One region of the Bifidobacterium sp. SO4 genome, then DNA from elsewhere that is predicted to be linked to it. Evidence: riboswitches for the same ligand, from Rfam matches in the RefSeq annotation. Region 1 holds a riboswitch; each other region holds the start of a gene.
The links. Region 1 has a riboswitch for thiamine pyrophosphate ahead of tenA (thiaminase II). Riboswitches for the same ligand answer to the same signal wherever they lie in the genome.
Positions count from the first base shown of each region.

Region 2: linked by a shared signal. The riboswitch ahead of thiS (sulfur carrier protein ThiS) and the one ahead of tenA (thiaminase II) in region 1 are both predicted to bind thiamine pyrophosphate.
Region 3: linked by a shared signal. The riboswitch ahead of JS536_RS02805 (class I SAM-dependent methyltransferase) and the one ahead of tenA (thiaminase II) in region 1 are both predicted to bind thiamine pyrophosphate.
Region 4: linked by a shared signal. The riboswitch ahead of JS536_RS11175 (hydroxyethylthiazole kinase) and the one ahead of tenA (thiaminase II) in region 1 are both predicted to bind thiamine pyrophosphate.

Region 1 covers NZ_JAFEJP010000004.1:3,560-7,743, forward strand. Annotated here, with positions in the region: gene JS536_RS04120 (dienelactone hydrolase family protein) at 109-831, shown strand; gene tenA (thiaminase II) at 838-1,581, opposite strand; TPP riboswitch at 1,575-1,738, opposite strand; gene JS536_RS04130 (putative ABC transporter permease) at 1,852-2,595, opposite strand; gene JS536_RS04135 (phosphoesterase) at 3,177-3,923, shown strand; gene JS536_RS04140 (aldo/keto reductase) at 4,094-4,184, shown strand, end outside.
Region 2 covers NZ_JAFEJP010000012.1:42,907-47,090, forward strand. Annotated here, with positions in the region: partial or broken gene JS536_RS08475 (HsdR family type I site-specific deoxyribonuclease) at 1-442, shown strand, start outside; gene argH (argininosuccinate lyase) at 508-1,980, shown strand; TPP riboswitch at 2,225-2,325, shown strand; gene thiS (sulfur carrier protein ThiS) at 2,500-2,694, shown strand; gene JS536_RS08490 (thiazole synthase) at 2,850-3,716, shown strand; gene thiF (thiazole biosynthesis adenylyltransferase ThiF) at 3,826-4,184, shown strand, end outside.
Region 3 covers NZ_JAFEJP010000002.1:322,554-326,737, reverse strand. Annotated here, with positions in the region: gene JS536_RS02815 (ABC transporter permease) at 1-271, opposite strand, end outside; gene JS536_RS02810 (ATP-binding cassette domain-containing protein) at 268-1,020, opposite strand; TPP riboswitch at 1,308-1,400, shown strand; gene JS536_RS02805 (class I SAM-dependent methyltransferase) at 1,556-2,284, shown strand; gene JS536_RS02800 (ABC transporter ATP-binding protein) at 2,450-4,184, opposite strand, start outside.
Region 4 covers NZ_JAFEJP010000022.1:23,227-27,410, forward strand. Annotated here, with positions in the region: gene JS536_RS11165 (glycine--tRNA ligase) at 1-79, opposite strand, end outside; gene JS536_RS11170 (C1 family peptidase) at 179-1,591, opposite strand; TPP riboswitch at 1,878-1,985, shown strand; gene JS536_RS11175 (hydroxyethylthiazole kinase) at 1,977-2,900, shown strand; gene thiC (phosphomethylpyrimidine synthase ThiC) at 3,038-4,184, shown strand, end outside.

The sequences.
Region 1 (4,184 bases):
GCCACCGTGAATCTTCGAAGCCTCCATGCGTTCGATGGTCTGATAAGACAAGGACCATCCAAGACTGCGGATGACCGGCTACACTCGCTAGTCAAGAGGTGATTCACTATGCGTCTTCGGGTGACCAGTCAGATCAACGCGGGCGGCAGCGATCCGCTGTTTGTGATGTTCCATGGGTATGGCAATGACGAAAGCGAGATGGTGCGCATCATCGATGCGGTGTATGCAGACCATGCGGCGAATGATGTGGACCATGCGGCGCACGTTGCGGCCGGCGCGGACGACGCAGCCACCGAAACCGATTCGGTCGACGATGCAGAACCGGCCGAATCATCCGCCGAATCCGCAATCGAACCAAGCTATCTGTCGTTCCGCGGCACGTACGACCGGCCCTATATGGGTGGCACCTACTGGTATCCCGATGGGTGCAGCATCGAGGAACGTCGTCGCGAATGCTCGGCGGTCGGCGAGGCTGTGACGCAGCTGTTGGACTCCCCGATGTTCGCGCATCGCAAGAAAGTGCTGGTCGGCTTCTCGCAGGGCGGGTACCTGTCGTACCGGATGGTCAAGGCGTACCCCGACCTATTCGACGCGGCGGTGCTGCTGAATCCGTCCTTCAAAGGCGAGGAAGCGGCCCGACTTGACTCGTCGACCCGCTTCTTCCTGGCCTATGGCTCGAACGACCACACGATTCCGCTGCTCGACCAGTGCACCGCACGTCAGGTGCTCGACGACGCCGGTCATCTCGAATACCACGGCTACCCCGGCATGGGACACGCCATTTGTGATGAGGAGATCAGAGACATCCGCGCTTTCGTGTGGTCGCTGTAGCCGGCGTCACGCGCGCGGTGCGTCCCACTCCGGCTTCCAGGAGTACTGCATGTCGTAGGCGGAGGCCCAGAACATGTACTCGTTCTGCACGCCGGTGACGAAGATATCCGTCAGCTCGGCCTTGCGCTCCTCGCTCAGGCCCTCCGCCAGCTGCTCGATGTGCGCGATGAGCCATGCGGACGAGCTCCAGAACTCCTCGGTCTTGTACATGTCGACCCAGCTCTTGTACGGGTTGACGTCAAGCGTGTCGGCGAATTCGCGGGCGAGACGCTGGCCATAGTCGGCGTACACCCAGGCGCACGGCAGCACGCCCACCAGGACGTCCACGAGCGGGTTGCCGTAGGCGATGGCGAGGATGTTGGAGGTGTAGGCGCGGGCGAACGCGGACTGGCGGACGTTGTTCATTTCTTCGGCGCTGATGCCGTAGCTGGTCATGTACTTGCGGTGCATGGCGGATTCGACGTTGAAGATGCCGTTCTGCACGTCGGCCATGAACCGCATGATCTCCGGATCCTGCGTCTTGGTGAGCGCGAGCGCGTGGACCTTGGCGTAGTCGTTGAGATAGCGGTAGTCCTGCAGCAGGTAGAACGCGAACTTCTCGCGGGCGAGCGTGCCGTTGCCGAGCTCGCGCAGGAACGGCTGGCTGTAGCCTTCCTCCCACACCTGGTCGGCGGCCTCGCGCAGGCGTTGCGCAAACGGCGGGATATGGTCGAGCGTGATCGGTCCGAATGCGGATGCGTCGAAAGTCATGGGTGATTGCTCCCTTCGATGGTGTTGGCCAACAGGTTCCAAGGGTCAGGCCAGGCCTTTCTCAACCCGCCGGCCGGCCGACTATTCAGCCGATGAACGCACGGCACGGCAAGCGCTCGTACGTTCGGTTCCGATGAGGGTTCCCCTGCAACGCCGCCCATTATACGTTGCATACGACTGCGGGTCGAGGGTCAGGCTGGGAATATGACATCGCGGGCATAATCGCTCCGATATCGGGCGAATCGGGCCTCACCGGACACCAAGCGTCCGTCACCAGCCGCGACGCTCCAGTATCCTGCGGACGCGGGAGGCAATGTCCGGGTTACGCAGCGAGGTCAGACCCGGGAAAATGCGCACCAGTCGGCGCTGCTGCCAGCTGAGCGAACGGGTGAGCATTTCGTCGGCCATGTCGATGCGCGTGTCGATGGCTTCGATCTGCTCGAGCTTGAGTATCTTGATCTGTTCGGATACGCGCGCGAGGCGGGAATCGAAGCTGTGCAGGCCGGCCTGGGTGATCGCCCAGTCCACCGCCGTGGCCACGAACAGCACGGACGCCGCGATGCCGGTCACAAGGTTCGGCCATGATTCCACGATGGCCGTCATCCACGGCTGGACCACCAGCACCACGGCAGTGGCCCCGGCTCCGAATGCCAGGAATCCGTTGAGGTACACGCGACCGTTGATGTTGAACGGTTTGCCCGTGTAATCCCAGAACCGCACATGGTACAGTTTCTCGATGGCCCACGACGAGGCGTACTCCAGCGTGCAGGCGATCACACCGCTGGAAAGGAACAACGCAACCGGGTCACGCACGTCATGCAACAGTCCCAGTACCAAGAGGGCGCCGAACCCGTAGATCGGGCAGATAGGACCATTGAGCATGCCGCGATCCTCGAACCGTTTGCGCAGCACCACGCTGAGCATCGTCTCCCATGCCCAGCCCACGAACGAGTACGCCGTCCAGTAGAGGAACCATCGCGCCATGACCAACAACAACGCCGGCAACGTTTCCATGTGCATCCTTCCCGTGGAATCCGTGATATTGACAGCTTAAAACCAAATCCGCATCTCCCCTGATTCCTGGCTTTGGCTGTCGGGCATCGGCCATCGGCTGCCATCATGATTCAGCGTGGCAATTCCGGTACGAAATGACTGAATCATCTCGCTGAGTGCGGTGTCCGAGGGGCTGGATGGTCATATGCCAACCGTTTTGCCGCGGTGTCGGACTCCGCAGCGCAGCGAATCAGTCATTCGATAGCGGATTCGCTCCGTTCACAGGTATTCAGCGAGGCGAATCCGATACCTACCGCCATGTTCGCCGCGTCAGAGCTCCCTCTCCGCGGCAAATCGGGCATCAGATAACGAATCCGCCCCGCCGACGACCCGCCCAGCGCGGTATTCCGCCATCAGGTGCCTACAATTACCCGTCCGAAGATGCCCGAAGACAAAAACCACCCGCCTTCCCTTCCAATTGACCGGAATCATGTCGACGTCCTCCCCAAGGCCACCGCGCACACCTATTCTGAAAGCTGGAACGGATGCATCGAAGCCTCAACCGTAAACGCCAAACGCCAGGAAGGAACGAAGGAAAAACAATGCAATACTTCACCACGGACACGCATTTCGGACATCCTCTGGTCACGGTGCTGCGCGGGTTCACCACGTTCGATCCGAACGGTTCGACCTATCGGGACATCCTGCATGCCCATGGCCGCAAAGCCGCCGAGGACTGGGCCAGGCAGACCACGCTCGATTCGGACCTCACCTTCCGCGAGGCAGCCGATACCGACGCACATGATCAAGCGGTGATTGACAACATCAACGCTTCAGTCGGACCGGATGACGAACTCTGGATCCTCGGTGATATCGGTTTCCGCACCTCCCTGAACCATCTCAAGGCCTGTCTGCGGGGGCTCAGATGCAGGCACCTGCACGGCATCATCGGCAACCACGACGACTGGTGGCTCGGCGACCGCCCGGCACGCAACCTGTTCGAGACGCTCGAGGCCAACGGTTCAGCCACGATCGAGGGCCTCGGCGCGGTCAATCTGTCGCATTTCCCATACCGGGAGGACCTCGCATACGGCTGGCCGGACGACGTGGCGAAGTACAGCGGGAAGGCATTGCCGTTCGACGGCCGCAGACTCCTGTACGGGCACACCCATCAGCTCTCCCCCGATGGGGCGCGACCGGAGTCGGTCAATGTCGGACTTGATGCTTGGGACCTGCGTCCGGTAAGCGAGTCACAGATCATCGCATGGTTCAACGACTGGCCAACGGCGCATGGGATGGACGGTGACGCCTCACCTTCTCCCGTATCGCTCGACATGCCCACGTTCTGAAGGCAAGCTTCCGTCGATTCGATGCCATCCGGCCATACCGCAACAGTCAATCGGCTCCCGGCTTAACAAGAACACGACGAGTACAGTGGTGCGTGGCAGGGCATCCGCCCGGCGCAAACCTCGGTTCCCGCCCATTCGCGTGGGGCAGGCACAACGGCAAAGGAGCGATTATGACGCTTATGGAACCACCGGCGATCCCGGTGCGCAAGGCTCATGATGGGCTGGAGCTTCCGGCCATCGGTTTCGGCACGTATAAGGTCA
Region 2 (4,184 bases), on a different contig from region 1:
GGAACTGCATCGTTCCTTTGCCGCGCTTTCAGCGGACGAACAGCGTCTGGCCGAACTGTTCCTGCACGATGTGGAACGTGGCGATGTGACCGTGGAAGAGGGCATGTCGTTGCGAGAGTACATCACCCGGTATGCGCGACGAGAAAAAGACGAGCAAATCGACAAGCTCGTTGACGCGACCGGGGTCGATCGGTCTCTGGTGGAGGAGATGCTGGCGCTTAAACTTAGTGAAGCGAATATCAATGAATATGACAGGCTCGGTAAGCTGAAAGCCACCATTGACGAGGCGCGGGCGCAGCATTATCTTGAAGCGAAAGAGGGCATGCCCCTAAAGCGTTTCAAGGTGAACATGTTGGCTTCCAAGCTGCTGAAGGACTTTATCCTCAAAGGCGGCTACGACATCGACTCGGACGCGGCGGATGATGATGTAGCCGCGCGCTGATAGCCTTGCTTGCAGCTGATAATAGAGCTTTGCGGAGCTTCTTGGATTTTATTAAGGAGTGATTCATGCCTGAAAACAACGAACATCTGGCCCTGTGGGGCGGCCGCTTCACGTCCGGCCCGTCCGCCGAGCTGGCCCGCCTGTCCAAGTCCACCCAGTTCGATTGGCGTCTGGCCGACGACGACATCGCCGGCTCCCGCGCCCACGCCCGCGCGCTCGGCCGCGCCGGTCTCCTGACCGCCGACGAGCTGCAGCGTATGGAGGACGCGCTCGACACCCTGCAGCGTCACGTGGACGACGGCTCCTTCGCCCCGATTGAAGACGACGAGGACGAGGCCACCGCGCTCGAACGCGGCCTTATCGACATCGCCGGCGACGAGCTCGGCGGCAAGCTGCGTGCCGGCCGCTCCCGCAACGACCAGATCGCCTGCCTGATCCGTATTTGGCTGCGCCGTCACTCCCGCGTGATCGCCGGCCTGCTGCTCGACCTCGTCAACGCACTGATCGAACAGTCCGAGAAGGCCGGACGCACCGTGATGCCGGGCCGCACCCACATGCAGCACGCCCAGCCGGTGCTGCTGGCCCACCAGCTCATGGCCCACGCCTGGCCGCTCATCCGCGACGTGCAGCGCCTCATCGACTGGGACAAGCGCATCAACGCCTCCCCGTACGGCTCCGGCGCTCTGGCCGGCAACACCCTGGGTCTCGACCCGGAGGCCGTGGCCCGCGAGCTCGGCTTCTCCCGCGTGACCGACAACTCCATCGATGGCACCGCAGCCCGCGACCTCGTGGCCGAGTTCGCGTTCGTGGCCGCCATGACCGGCGTGGACATCTCCCGCCTCTCGGAGGAGATCATCATCTGGAACACGCAGGAGTTCGCGTTCGTCAAGCTGGACGACGCCTACTCCACCGGCTCCTCGATCATGCCGCAGAAGAAGAACCCGGACATCGCCGAGCTGGCCCGCGGCAAGTCCGGCCGTCTCATCGGCGACCTGACCGGCCTGCTAGCCACCCTCAAGGGCCTGCCCACCGCCTACGCCCGTGACCTGCAGGAGGACAAGGAGGCCGTGTTCGACCAGGTCGACACGCTCGAGGTGCTGCTGCCCGCCTTTACCGGCATGGTCCGTACGATGCACTTCGACGCCGACCGTCTTGAGGCCGAGGCGCCGACCGGCTTCGCGCTCGCCACCGACATCGCCGAGTGGCTGGTCAAGAACGGCGTGCCGTTCCGCCATGCCCACGAGCTTTCCGGCGCATGCGTCAAGATCGCCGAGGGCCGCGGCCAGGAGCTGTGGGACCTGACCGACCAGGACTTCATCGACACCTTCGCCGCGTTCCTGCCGGCCGACGTGGCCCCGGGCGTGCGCGAGGTGCTTTCCAGCCATGGCTCGGTCGACTCCCGCAACGGCAAGGGCGGCACCGCCTACGGCCGCGTGCGTGAGCAGATCGCCGACGCCAAGGCCCAGGTCGAGGAGCTCAAGCTCTTCCCGGCCTCCACCTCGGACGGCTCCGCCTACAAGGCCCCCGGCACGTTCTGATGCCATGCTTCGAAAATAACGATCACTGAGCGTGCGTCAGTGATCGTTATTTTCGAAATGAGGCTTGATTTCGTGAAAAGCGATCACTGACAGGCGCTCAGTGATCGCTTTTCATGAAATATGGGCTTATTTCGAAAAGTGACGCGATAGGTGGGGCGACAAGGTAATGGAACGTCATCCCGAAATGGCAGCTCGTCGATTCGGCATTGTCGAGCGTTGTCATACATCGCACCTACACTGGGGTACCGTAACGAACGGGAGCCGCAAGGCTGAGAGGAAGCGAAGCTTCGACCGGGGAACTTGACGCGGGTCATGCCGCCGTAAGGAATCGTTGTCCGAAGATTTGTCGGGTTCTCCACCGCAGTTCGTACGCATAATTCAGCCGTGTGCGGCTTGCGTGGTGTAGCCAATGCGCCATCGGGTCATGCACGGTCGCATGACTGGGTTCATGAATGGGCGCACCACTTAAGGTACGGTTCGTTTCGTGCGCCCTTTTTTAGTATTCGGAAGGGAGCTCAAATGCAGGTCAACGGAGAGCAGGTCACGCTCGAGGCGCCGGTCAGCGTCGCCGACTACCTCAAAGCGCACGGATTCCGCGCCGAGCGTGTGGCCATCGAACTCAACGGCGAGATCATCCCGCGTGAGAAGCGCGCCGAGGCCATGCTGGACGACCAGTGCGTGATGGAGATCGTGCAGTTCGTCCAGGGCGGCTGAGCGACCGTACAACATATGGCTCCCCCTCTCTGAGGGGAGCTGGCCGCGAAGCGGACTGAGGGGAGTCCGAAAGCAGCCATTCGGTTGTATTGCTCCCCTCAGTCACTTCGTGACAGCTCCCCTCAGAGAGGGGCGGATATGAAAGGAAAACAACCATGAACATCAATCCGGTTACCGAAGCATCCGTCGAGGCGACGCCGTTGCCGCCGCAACCCGCCGTCGTCAACCCCGTGGGCACCGCCGCCCCCATGCTGCCGGTGGAGGACAAGCCGCTCAACCTCGGCGGCCACGAATTCCAGTCGCGCTTCATCCTGGGTTCCGGCCGCTACGACCTGAACCTCATCAAGGCCACGGTCGAGCATGCCGGCACGCAGATCGTCACGATGGCGCTGCGCCGCGCCCAGACCACCGAGAACAGCGTGCTCGACTACATCCCCGAGGGCATCACGCTGCTGCCGAACACGTCCGGCGCGCGCAACGCCGAGGAGGCCGTGCGTATCGCCCGACTGGCCCGCGAGGTGTGCCACACCGACTTCGTCAAGGTGGAGATTGAGCACGAGACCAAGTACCTCCTGCCGGACAACGCCGAAACCATCCGCGCCACCGAGATGCTGGCCAAGGAAGGCTTCGTGGTCATGCCCTACATGTTCCCGGACCCGATCGCGGCCCGCCAGCTCGAGGAGGCCGGCGCCGCAGCCGTCATGCCGCTCGGCTCGCTCATCGGCTCCAACATGGGCCTGAGGATGCGCGATTTCATCGAGATCATCATCGCCAACGCGCACGTGCCGGTGATCATCGACGCCGGCATCGGCCGCCCGAGCCAGGCATGCGACGCCATGGAGATGGGCGCGGACGCCGTCATGGCCTACACCGCCGTGGCCTCCGCCGGCAACATCCCGCTCATGGCCGAGGCGTTCAAGAACGCCATTAACGCCGGTCGCGCGGCCTACCTGTCCGGCCTCGGCAAGGTGACCGAGGGCCAGGCGGTGCCATCCAGCCCGACCACCGGATACCTGCACTGACGAAACCGCCGCCGCAGTTGGCTGAGGGGAGTGGTGAGGCCTATTCGGCCGGGACTCCTCTCAGCCACCTGTGGTGAGCTCCCTTCCAAGAGGGTTAAGGAGAAGCAACATGGCATTCACGGACGAACAGCTTGAACGGTACGCGCGCCACCTCATCCTCAAGGGTGTCGGCGTCAAAGGGCAGAAGCGGCTGCTGGCCTCCAGCGTGCTCATCATCGGCGCGGGCGGCCTCGGCTCGCCGGCGGCGCTGTATCTTGCGGCGGCCGGCGTGGGCCGCATCGGCCTGGTGGACGGCGACGTGGTGGACCTGAGCAACCTGCAACGCCAGATCATCCACACCACGGCCCGCGTGGGGGAGCCCAAGGTGGAGTCGGCCGCGGAGGCCATCCGCGAGCTCAACCCGGACGTCACCGTGGAGACCCATCACGAACTGGTGAGCGTCGGCAACATCGCCGAACTTATCGCCCC
Region 3 (4,184 bases), on a different contig from region 1:
TCGAGACGGCCACCTGTCCCATGTTCTGGAAGGTGAAGTCCAGGTTGAAATCGGAGCCGGCGGGCACGGATTCGCCGCCGTACGTGAAGTTGGTGACGATGATGTTCGGCACCGGGCCGCCCACGGGGGCGGTGTCCGCACCTTGGGAGGAGTCGCCACCCTCGTCCACGGCGTAGGCGGGGTGCGGCAGGGAGATGACGGTGAGCGCCAGTGCGAGTGTGGCGAACAGCGCCACGATGACGGCGAGGGTGCGGTTGGTGATGTGCTTCATCGGTCAGCTCCTTGAACTGCTGGGGTGGACGGAATAATGGGTTGTGCGGATGATGTGGGCTGGTTGAGCCGGTCGTCGACGATCTTGCCGTCGAGCAGCGTGACGATGCGGTCGGCGTAGGAGGCCATCTGCGGATCATGCGTGACCAGCACGATGGTCTGGTTGAAGTCATGGGCGAACGCGCAGATCATGTCCATGACCTCGGCCTTGGTTTTGGAGTCGAGGTTGCCGGTGGGCTCGTCGGCGAACACCACCTCCGGCTTGGTCACGAACGCGCGGGCGATGCCGACGCGCTGCTGCTGGCCGCCGGACATCTGCCGGGGATAGTGGCCGAGACGATGGCCGAGTCCCACGCGCTTCAGGACGCCACGGGCCGCGCGTTCGCGCTGGTCCTTGGGTACGCCGCGGAACATGAGCGGCATGGCCACGTTCTCCACGGCCGTGAGGTTCGGCAGGAGGTTGTACGACTGGAACACGAATCCGAGATGCTTCTGCCGGAAGGCGGCGAGTTCGCGTTCGCTGAGCTTGCTGACCGGCACTCCCCCGATGCGCACGCCGCCGCGCGTGGGCTTCTCCATGCCGGCGAGCTGGTTGAGCAGGGTGGATTTGCCGGAGCCGGATTCGCCGAAGATGCAGCAGATCTGGCCCTGGGGTATGGCGAGGTTCACGCGGTCGAGCGCCACCACCGTCTCGTCCTCGACGGGGTACTCCTTGCGCAGGTTTCTCACTTCGATGATGGGTCGGGGCACACGCACCTTCTTCTCTCTCGTTCGTCGCCGTTGGCGGACGGTCGGTGCGATCGGCGGAATCATGCCACATGAATCATGCCGCGGAATGGACCGCGGATGGATTGCGACGATGTTTCCTTCTCGCACGTTTTCCAGCAAGTCTAGTGCGGACGTTCAGGCTTCGCACCCCGTAAGGGTGTTCCCTGATGGCGGCTCCGGGGTGACATCTCCGAGGTGGCGGTGACGGCCCTGCGACACTCGGGGCCGGAGCCGGAACCTTCCCAATCGCGCCCGGCATGGCTAGACTGGGATGCGGCTAGGGGAGCGATTTCGCTGAGACCGTTTGGGACCCTTTGAACCTGTGAGGCAATGCTCGCGTAGGGAAGCAACGTGTTGTTCCGCGAAGGTCCGAGGTTACGAAGCGGTGATCCGGCGCCTTCGATGCTCTGGCCGCAATAACGATAACGGGCTGTGCCGCGCACGACGAATGCGCGCGGCACAGCCCACGAAGTGTTTCATGACGCGCTCATGAAGCGCACGGAGTAAAGGAATCGCCATGACCAAGGCCAAATTCGACGGATACGCAGCGGACTACGACAGCTGGTTCATCGCCAACGAGAACGTGTTCCTCAGCGAGCTCAAGCTGCTCAAGCTTTCCCTTGACCTGGCCGGTGTCGCCGGAGACGGCGCCGATGCCAGGATTCTGTCCGTCGGCTGCGGCAGCGGCCTGTTCGAGAAGGCGCTGAAGGACGAGTACGGTCTGACCGTCACCGAGGGCGTGGAACCGTCCGAGGACATGGCCGCCATCGCCCGCAAGCGCGGCATGGAAGTGCAGATCGGCACCGCCGAAACCGCCGACCTGCCCGCGGACACATACGACGTGATCTACTTCAACGGCAGCTCCAGCTATATCCCCGACCTGACCGTCGCATACCGCAACTGCCTCGACGCGCTGAAAAGCGGCGGCAAGCTCGTTCTCATCGACGTGCCGAAGGAGAGCGCCTACGGTCTCATGTACCTGCTCGCCTCCGTGCAGGACGGCTATTCCAGCCACGAGCTCGAAGGCACGATGCCCGAGCTCCCCTACCCCATCGAGCTCGCGAAGTCCGCGTACTGGCACACCACCGAGGAGAAGATCGGCATCCTGACCGACCAGCTCGGCCTGAAGAACCTGCAGTACGCTCAGACGCTCGTGGCCAACCCGGTCTACACCAACCGCGGCGTCGAGGAGCCCTCCGAGGGCTACACCAAGGGCGGCTACGTCGCCATCGTGGCGGAGAAGTAGCGGCGCGAGGATAAAACGCAACACAAAACGGGTTCCAACGGAAATGAATCGTTGGAACCCGTTTTGTATGTGCAAATACATAGGTTTCGCCGCAGCTCCCCTCAGTCAGCTTCGCTGACAGCTCCCCTCAGGGAGGGGAGCCGGAAAACGGCGTTCGGACCGCTGCTACTCCAGTTCCACCGCTCCGGTGTAGAGCTGGTAGTACTCGCCCTTCTGGGCGATGAGCTCGTCGTGGGAGCCGCGCTCGATGATGTTGCCGTGGTCGAGGACCATGATCACATCGGAGTTGCGTACGGTGGACAGGCGGTGGGCAATCACGAAGACCGTGCGGCCCTTCATCAGCGCGTCCATGCCGGCCTGCACCACTTCCTCGGTACGGGTGTCGATGGAGGACGTGGCCTCGTCGAGGATCAGCGCGGGCGGGTCGGCCACGGCGGCGCGGGCGATCGAGATGAGCTGGCGCTGGCCCTGGGACAGACCGGAACCGTCGCCCTCGAGCACGGTCTGGTAGCCGTTGGGCAGCATGCGGATGAAGCTGTCCGCGTTCACCAGCTTGGCGGCCTCGATGCACTCCTCGTCCGTGGCGTTCAGGCGGCCGTAGCGGATGTTGTCCATCACGGTGCCGGTGAACAGGTTCACGTCCTGCAGCACGATGCCCAGCGAGCGGCGCAGATCGGGCTTCCTGATGCCGGCCACGGAGATGCCGTCGTAGAGGATCTGGCCTTCCTGGATGTCGTAGAAGCGGTTGATGAGGTTGGTCACCGTGGTCTTGCCGGCACCGGTCGCACCGACCAGCGCCACCTTCTGGCCGGGCTTGGCGAACCAGGTGATGTCGTGCAGGACCGGCTTGTCCGGGTTGTAGCCGAAGGTCACGTTGGTGAAGCGCACGTCGCCCCTGAGCAGCGTGTACCGGCCGTCCGGCGAGGTGATCGCCTGTTCCTTGGCCTTGATGGCCACCTCGCGGGCGGAACCGCGCAGCTTTTCGGCGGCCTTGAGGGAACGGGTGCCGTCGTCGCCGGCCTCGCGCTTCCATGCCCAGTGGCCGGTCTCGTGGTCCACTTCGGTCATGGTGTGGCCGTCCTCGCCGAGTTCGACGTTCACCAGCGTCACGGTGCCGCCGTCCTGTTCCACGGGCTCGTCCATCAGCGCGAAGATGCGGGAAGCGCCGGCGAGCGCCATCATCACCATGTTGAGCTGCATGGAGACCTGGCCGAGCGGGTTGATGAACGAACGGGAGAGAGTCAGCAGCGAGATCAGCGTGCCGAGGGTGAGCGAGCCGAAGCCGGACAGGCCGAAGTTGCCCACGCCGGCGAGCGCCATGGCGCCGCCCACGATGGCGAGCAGGATGTAGAGCATGTAGCCCATGTTGCCCACGATCGGCATGGTGACGTTGCCCCAGGTGTTCGCTTCGGCGGAGGCCTCGAACAGCTCCTGGTTCTTCTTGTCGAAGGTGTCCTGCGTGGCATCCTCGTGGTTGAAGACCTTGATGACCTTCTGGCCGTTCACGGACTCCTCCACGAAGGCGTTCACGTCGCCCAGCCACTGCTGCTGCTTGACGAAGTAACGGCCCGCACGGGAGACCACCTTGCGCACGATGAAGAACAGCAGCACGGTGAACAGCAGCACGAACACGGTGATCGGCACGGAGAGCCACAGCATGGAGATGACGGCCGCGATCGCCGAGATCAGCGAGGCGAACATCTGCGGGAACGACTGGCTGATGGCCTGGCGCAGCGTATCGGTGTCGTTGGTGTAGCGGCTCATGATGTCGCCGTGCTCGTTGGTGTCGAAGTAGCGGATCGGCAGGTGCTGCTGGTGGGCGAACATGTCATCGCGGATCTTCTTGAGCGTGCCCTGCTCGACGGTGACGATGAGCCACTGCCACAGCCAGCTCGCCACG
Region 4 (4,184 bases), on a different contig from region 1:
CGTAGATCTCGCCGGCGGGGAACACGAAGCCGCGACGCTTCGCAAGGGATACGACTTCATCGAGTTTGGATTGAGCCACAATGCACCTTCTGGTTTGAACGGTTTGGGGACTTGGTTACAACCGCTTCAGGATAGCGGCACTCCCCTACATCCCTTCCATACCCTGGAATTGCGAAAATCAGCGGCAGGGGCGGGTGAGGGGCTGCCAGGGGTCAAGCTCGACCGGTTCGGCCTGGGCGAGCTTGAGCGTCGCCTCGTCGAGCATGTCCTTGCGGATGATGATTTCGGTGACGAACTGGTCGAACCAGGCGTCGGAGGCCACATAGTAGCCGTCCTTGCCGTTGTCCTTGCCCCAGCTGTTCTCGATCTTCCAGCGATCCGGCTTGCCGTTGTCATCCAGGTTTACGCCGGTGAGGGTCATCGCGTGGTTGCTGGGACGGTCGCCGTATTCGAGGCCGTCCGCCTTGTCGAACGTGAATTCGGTGCCGAACAGCTGGTCCACGCGCACGGTGTCGCGGTCGAAGACGCCCTCGCCGCGCAGCGCGAACTGCATGCAGTCGCAGGCGAACCAGATCGGGTGGCCGGCCTTGAGCTGGTCCACGGCGGCCTTCTTGAACACGTCAAGCGGCACGTTGACGAATTCCATGTCGCCCGCCTCGATGACGTTCGCGGTGTAGCGGATGCGGTAGCGCGTGTTGAACGGGGTGCGCTTCATCGGGGCGTTGGAGATGGTCACGAAGTCGTTGACGTCCACCGGTACGTACTTGCGGTAGAACTCCATCGGGGTGATGCCGGTTTCGCGGATCTGCCTGCGCTCGTCCATGCCGGATTCCTGCTTGGACTGTCCGGCCTTGCCCGACTCGCCGTCCTTATCGTCATCGTCGTCCTTGACGCGGGCCAGGAAGTCGAACGTCGCCGGCGGCTCGCCGAGCGCGATCGCGCAGATGCGGTAGACGGTGGCCATGTCCTCGCGCTTGGCCTCGCGCAGGGCGTCCAATGTCTCGCCAGCCTCGTGACGGCGGCGCAGATCGGCGGCAAACTCGCGCAACTTGGTGTTGAGGTACTGCTTGAAGGCGTCCGAGTCGCGGGAGTTCGCGGATTCGGGGTAGGCGGACTTGGGCACGAGGCCGTACTTGTTCACCAGCGCGGCGAACATCTGCCACCAGCCGCCGTCGTCGGACGGGCCGTCATTGATGACTTCGAAGATGCGGGAATCGGTGGGCTCATCCAGGGTTTCCAGCACATGCTCGAGATAGGTGTTGGACTTCTCGATGGCGTCCCAGAAGAATAGGTAGATTTCGGAGAACTCGAAGTCCTCGAGGTTCCAGCGGTGCATGAGCTCGTAGCGCAGGGTGTTCAGGGACGCGAACATCCAGCAACGGCCGGAACGTTCCTGGTTGGTGATCGAACCCTGCTTGAGCTCGATGGAGAAGTCGCGCGGCAGGGCGCGCAGGCCCTGGTAATCGGTGGCGGCGGCGAGCACGCCGGTGGAGACGGCGGCGTTGGCGGCCACGAGATTGGCGCGGTCGGCGTTGAACGCGCGCGAATAGTCCCTGATCTGTTCGATATCGACGGCGGATTGATCGGTCATGGTTCCTCCCCTGTGGATGGGCTCACGCAAACGGTTTCATCCTACACGGGTCGGGGCGGGATGAGCGGCTGCAGGAGAGACCCGACGCCATATGATTGCCGAAAGCCATCCGGCCGGTCTCCTCTCAGTCCGCTTCGCGGCCAGCTCCCCTCATCGAGGTGAGCCAAAAACCTGAGTGCCGGCCCAATACCACGGCGGCGCGCGACGCGCCAGAGGCAATGGCCGCAAATCAACGATTCCGTGCGATTTTGTGACGAAATTGTCTGGATTCGGGCATACGTTGGGCTGCGTAATGCAGGGGGACCCGCGTCAACGGCGGGTTGAGAATGGCTTCGCGCCTGACCCTTTGAACCTGTTGGTTAAGACCATCGTAGGGAGCAGTGATATGAGCGATGATTCGCACGTACATTGTGGTACATCCAATCAACTGAACGACGGCACGCATACAGACGGGAAGCCCGATCTGACGGCTTTACGGGCCTCCATCGCGCAGGCGGTGCGCAATGTCAAGGCCAGGACGCCGCTGGCGCAGTCGTTCACCAACTTCGTGACCATCAACCTGGTGGCCAACGCGCAGCTTGCGGCCGGCGGCACGGCGGCCATGAGCTTCCTGCCGGACGACGTGATCGACACGGCCTCCATCTCCGGCGCGGACTACATCAACGTGGGCACGCTGCTGCCGTTCTATGCGGAAGCACTGCCGCAGATCGCACGCGCGTTCCATAAGAGCGGGCACAAGTGGGTGCTCGACCCGGTGGCGGCCGGCATCGGCAAGACCCGCACCGAGATCCTGCGTGCATTCCGTGCCGCTCCCCCGACCATCGTGCGCGGCAATGCCTCGGAGATCATCGCCCTGACGAACATGTGGGGCCTGGCCACGGCCGACGGCGAGACGAGCCGTCCGGCCGGCGTGGAATCGGTGGATGAGGTGGACGCGGCCGTGGAACCGGCGAAACGTCTGGCCCGTTTCCTCGCGGATTCGGCGCCCGAAGACAAGGCCGCCGTGGCTGTGTCCGGCGCCGTGGACCTCGTGACCGACGGCGAACGGACGTACCGTCTGCCGGGTGGCAGCGCGATGATGGCCAAGATCACCGGTGCGGGATGCTCGCTGGGCGGCGTGACCGCCACGTATCTGGCCGTGGCCGAGCCGTTGACGGCCGCCCTGGCCGCCTCCCTGCTGTACAACCGCGCCGCCGAAGCGGCCGAGGCCAAGGCCGAAGGGCCGGGCTCGTTCCAGGTGCATCTGCTGGATGCGCTGTGGAACCTCACGCCCGAACAGGTGGCCGATTCGGAGATTCTGGCTTACTGATCGTACTGCTTTCCGCAGTTTCTAGGCTCCCCTCTCCGAGGGGAGCTGTCACCGTAGGTGACTGAGGGGAGCCACACCAAACCGTCAATTTCCTATTCCATACAGACTTCCTATTTATCCAATCAAAGGAACAACCAATGAGCAACGAATACCCGTACGCATCCATGCGCGACTCGTTCGACCTGTCCGCGTACTTCGTGGTGGGCCCCGAGGACTGCAAGGGCCGCCCGCTGACCGACGTGGTGGACCAGGCACTGCGCGGCGGCGCGACCTTCCTGCAGCTGCGCGCCAAGCACGCGGACGCCTCCGAACTGACCGCGATGGCGCAGGACATCGCCCAGATCATCGAGGACAACGACAAGTCCGACTCCGTGGCCTTCGTGATCGACGACCGCGCGGACGTGGTCTGGCAGGCCCGTCGCAAGGGCATCAAGGTGGACGGCGTGCACATCGGCCAGACCGACATGGAGCCGCGCGAGGCCCGCGCATTGCTCGGCGACGACGCCATCGTGGGCCTGTCCGCCGAGACCGAGGCGCTGGTCAAGCTCATCAACGAACTGCCGGACGGCTGCATCGACTACATCGGCGCCGGCCCGCTGCACGTCTCCACCACCAAGCCGGAGGCCTCCGTAGGCGGCAACGACGGTTCCGGCAAGACGCTGGACGCCAAGCAGATCGACACCATCTGCGCCGCCTGCGATTTCCCGGTGGTGGTGGGCGGCGGCGTGACCGCGGCCGACATGGACATGCTGGCGCACACCAAGGCGGCAGGCTGGTTCGCGGTCTCCGCCATCGCCGGCGCCGACGATCCCGAGACGACCACCCGCGCGATGGTCGAGGGCTGGAAGGCCGTGCGCGGCGAAGCGAAGCACGGCTATGCCAAGCGCATCGTGACCCACTCCCCCGCGGCGGACACGCAGGCCGCCCAGGAGGGCACCGCGCCGGCGGGCAGCGAGGCCGCCGACAAGCGGTTCACCAACGCCAAGGAGGCCAAGGCCGCGCAGAAGCTCGCCAAGCAGCAGCGCGTGGACATCGCCGCCCGCGGCTCGGCCCAGCGCGACAAGGCGCACATCCGCAAGACCAAGCCCGTGCATTTCGAGAACCAGTTCGGCTCCTACGACCTCGAGGTGCCGTACACCGAGATCAAGCTCTCGGACACGCCCGGTGTGGGACCGAACCCGCCGTTCATCGACTACAACACCGAAGGCCCCAAGTGCGATCCGAAGGAGGGCCTGAAGCCCCTGCGTCTCGACTGGATCAAGGACCGTGGCGACGTTGAGGAAT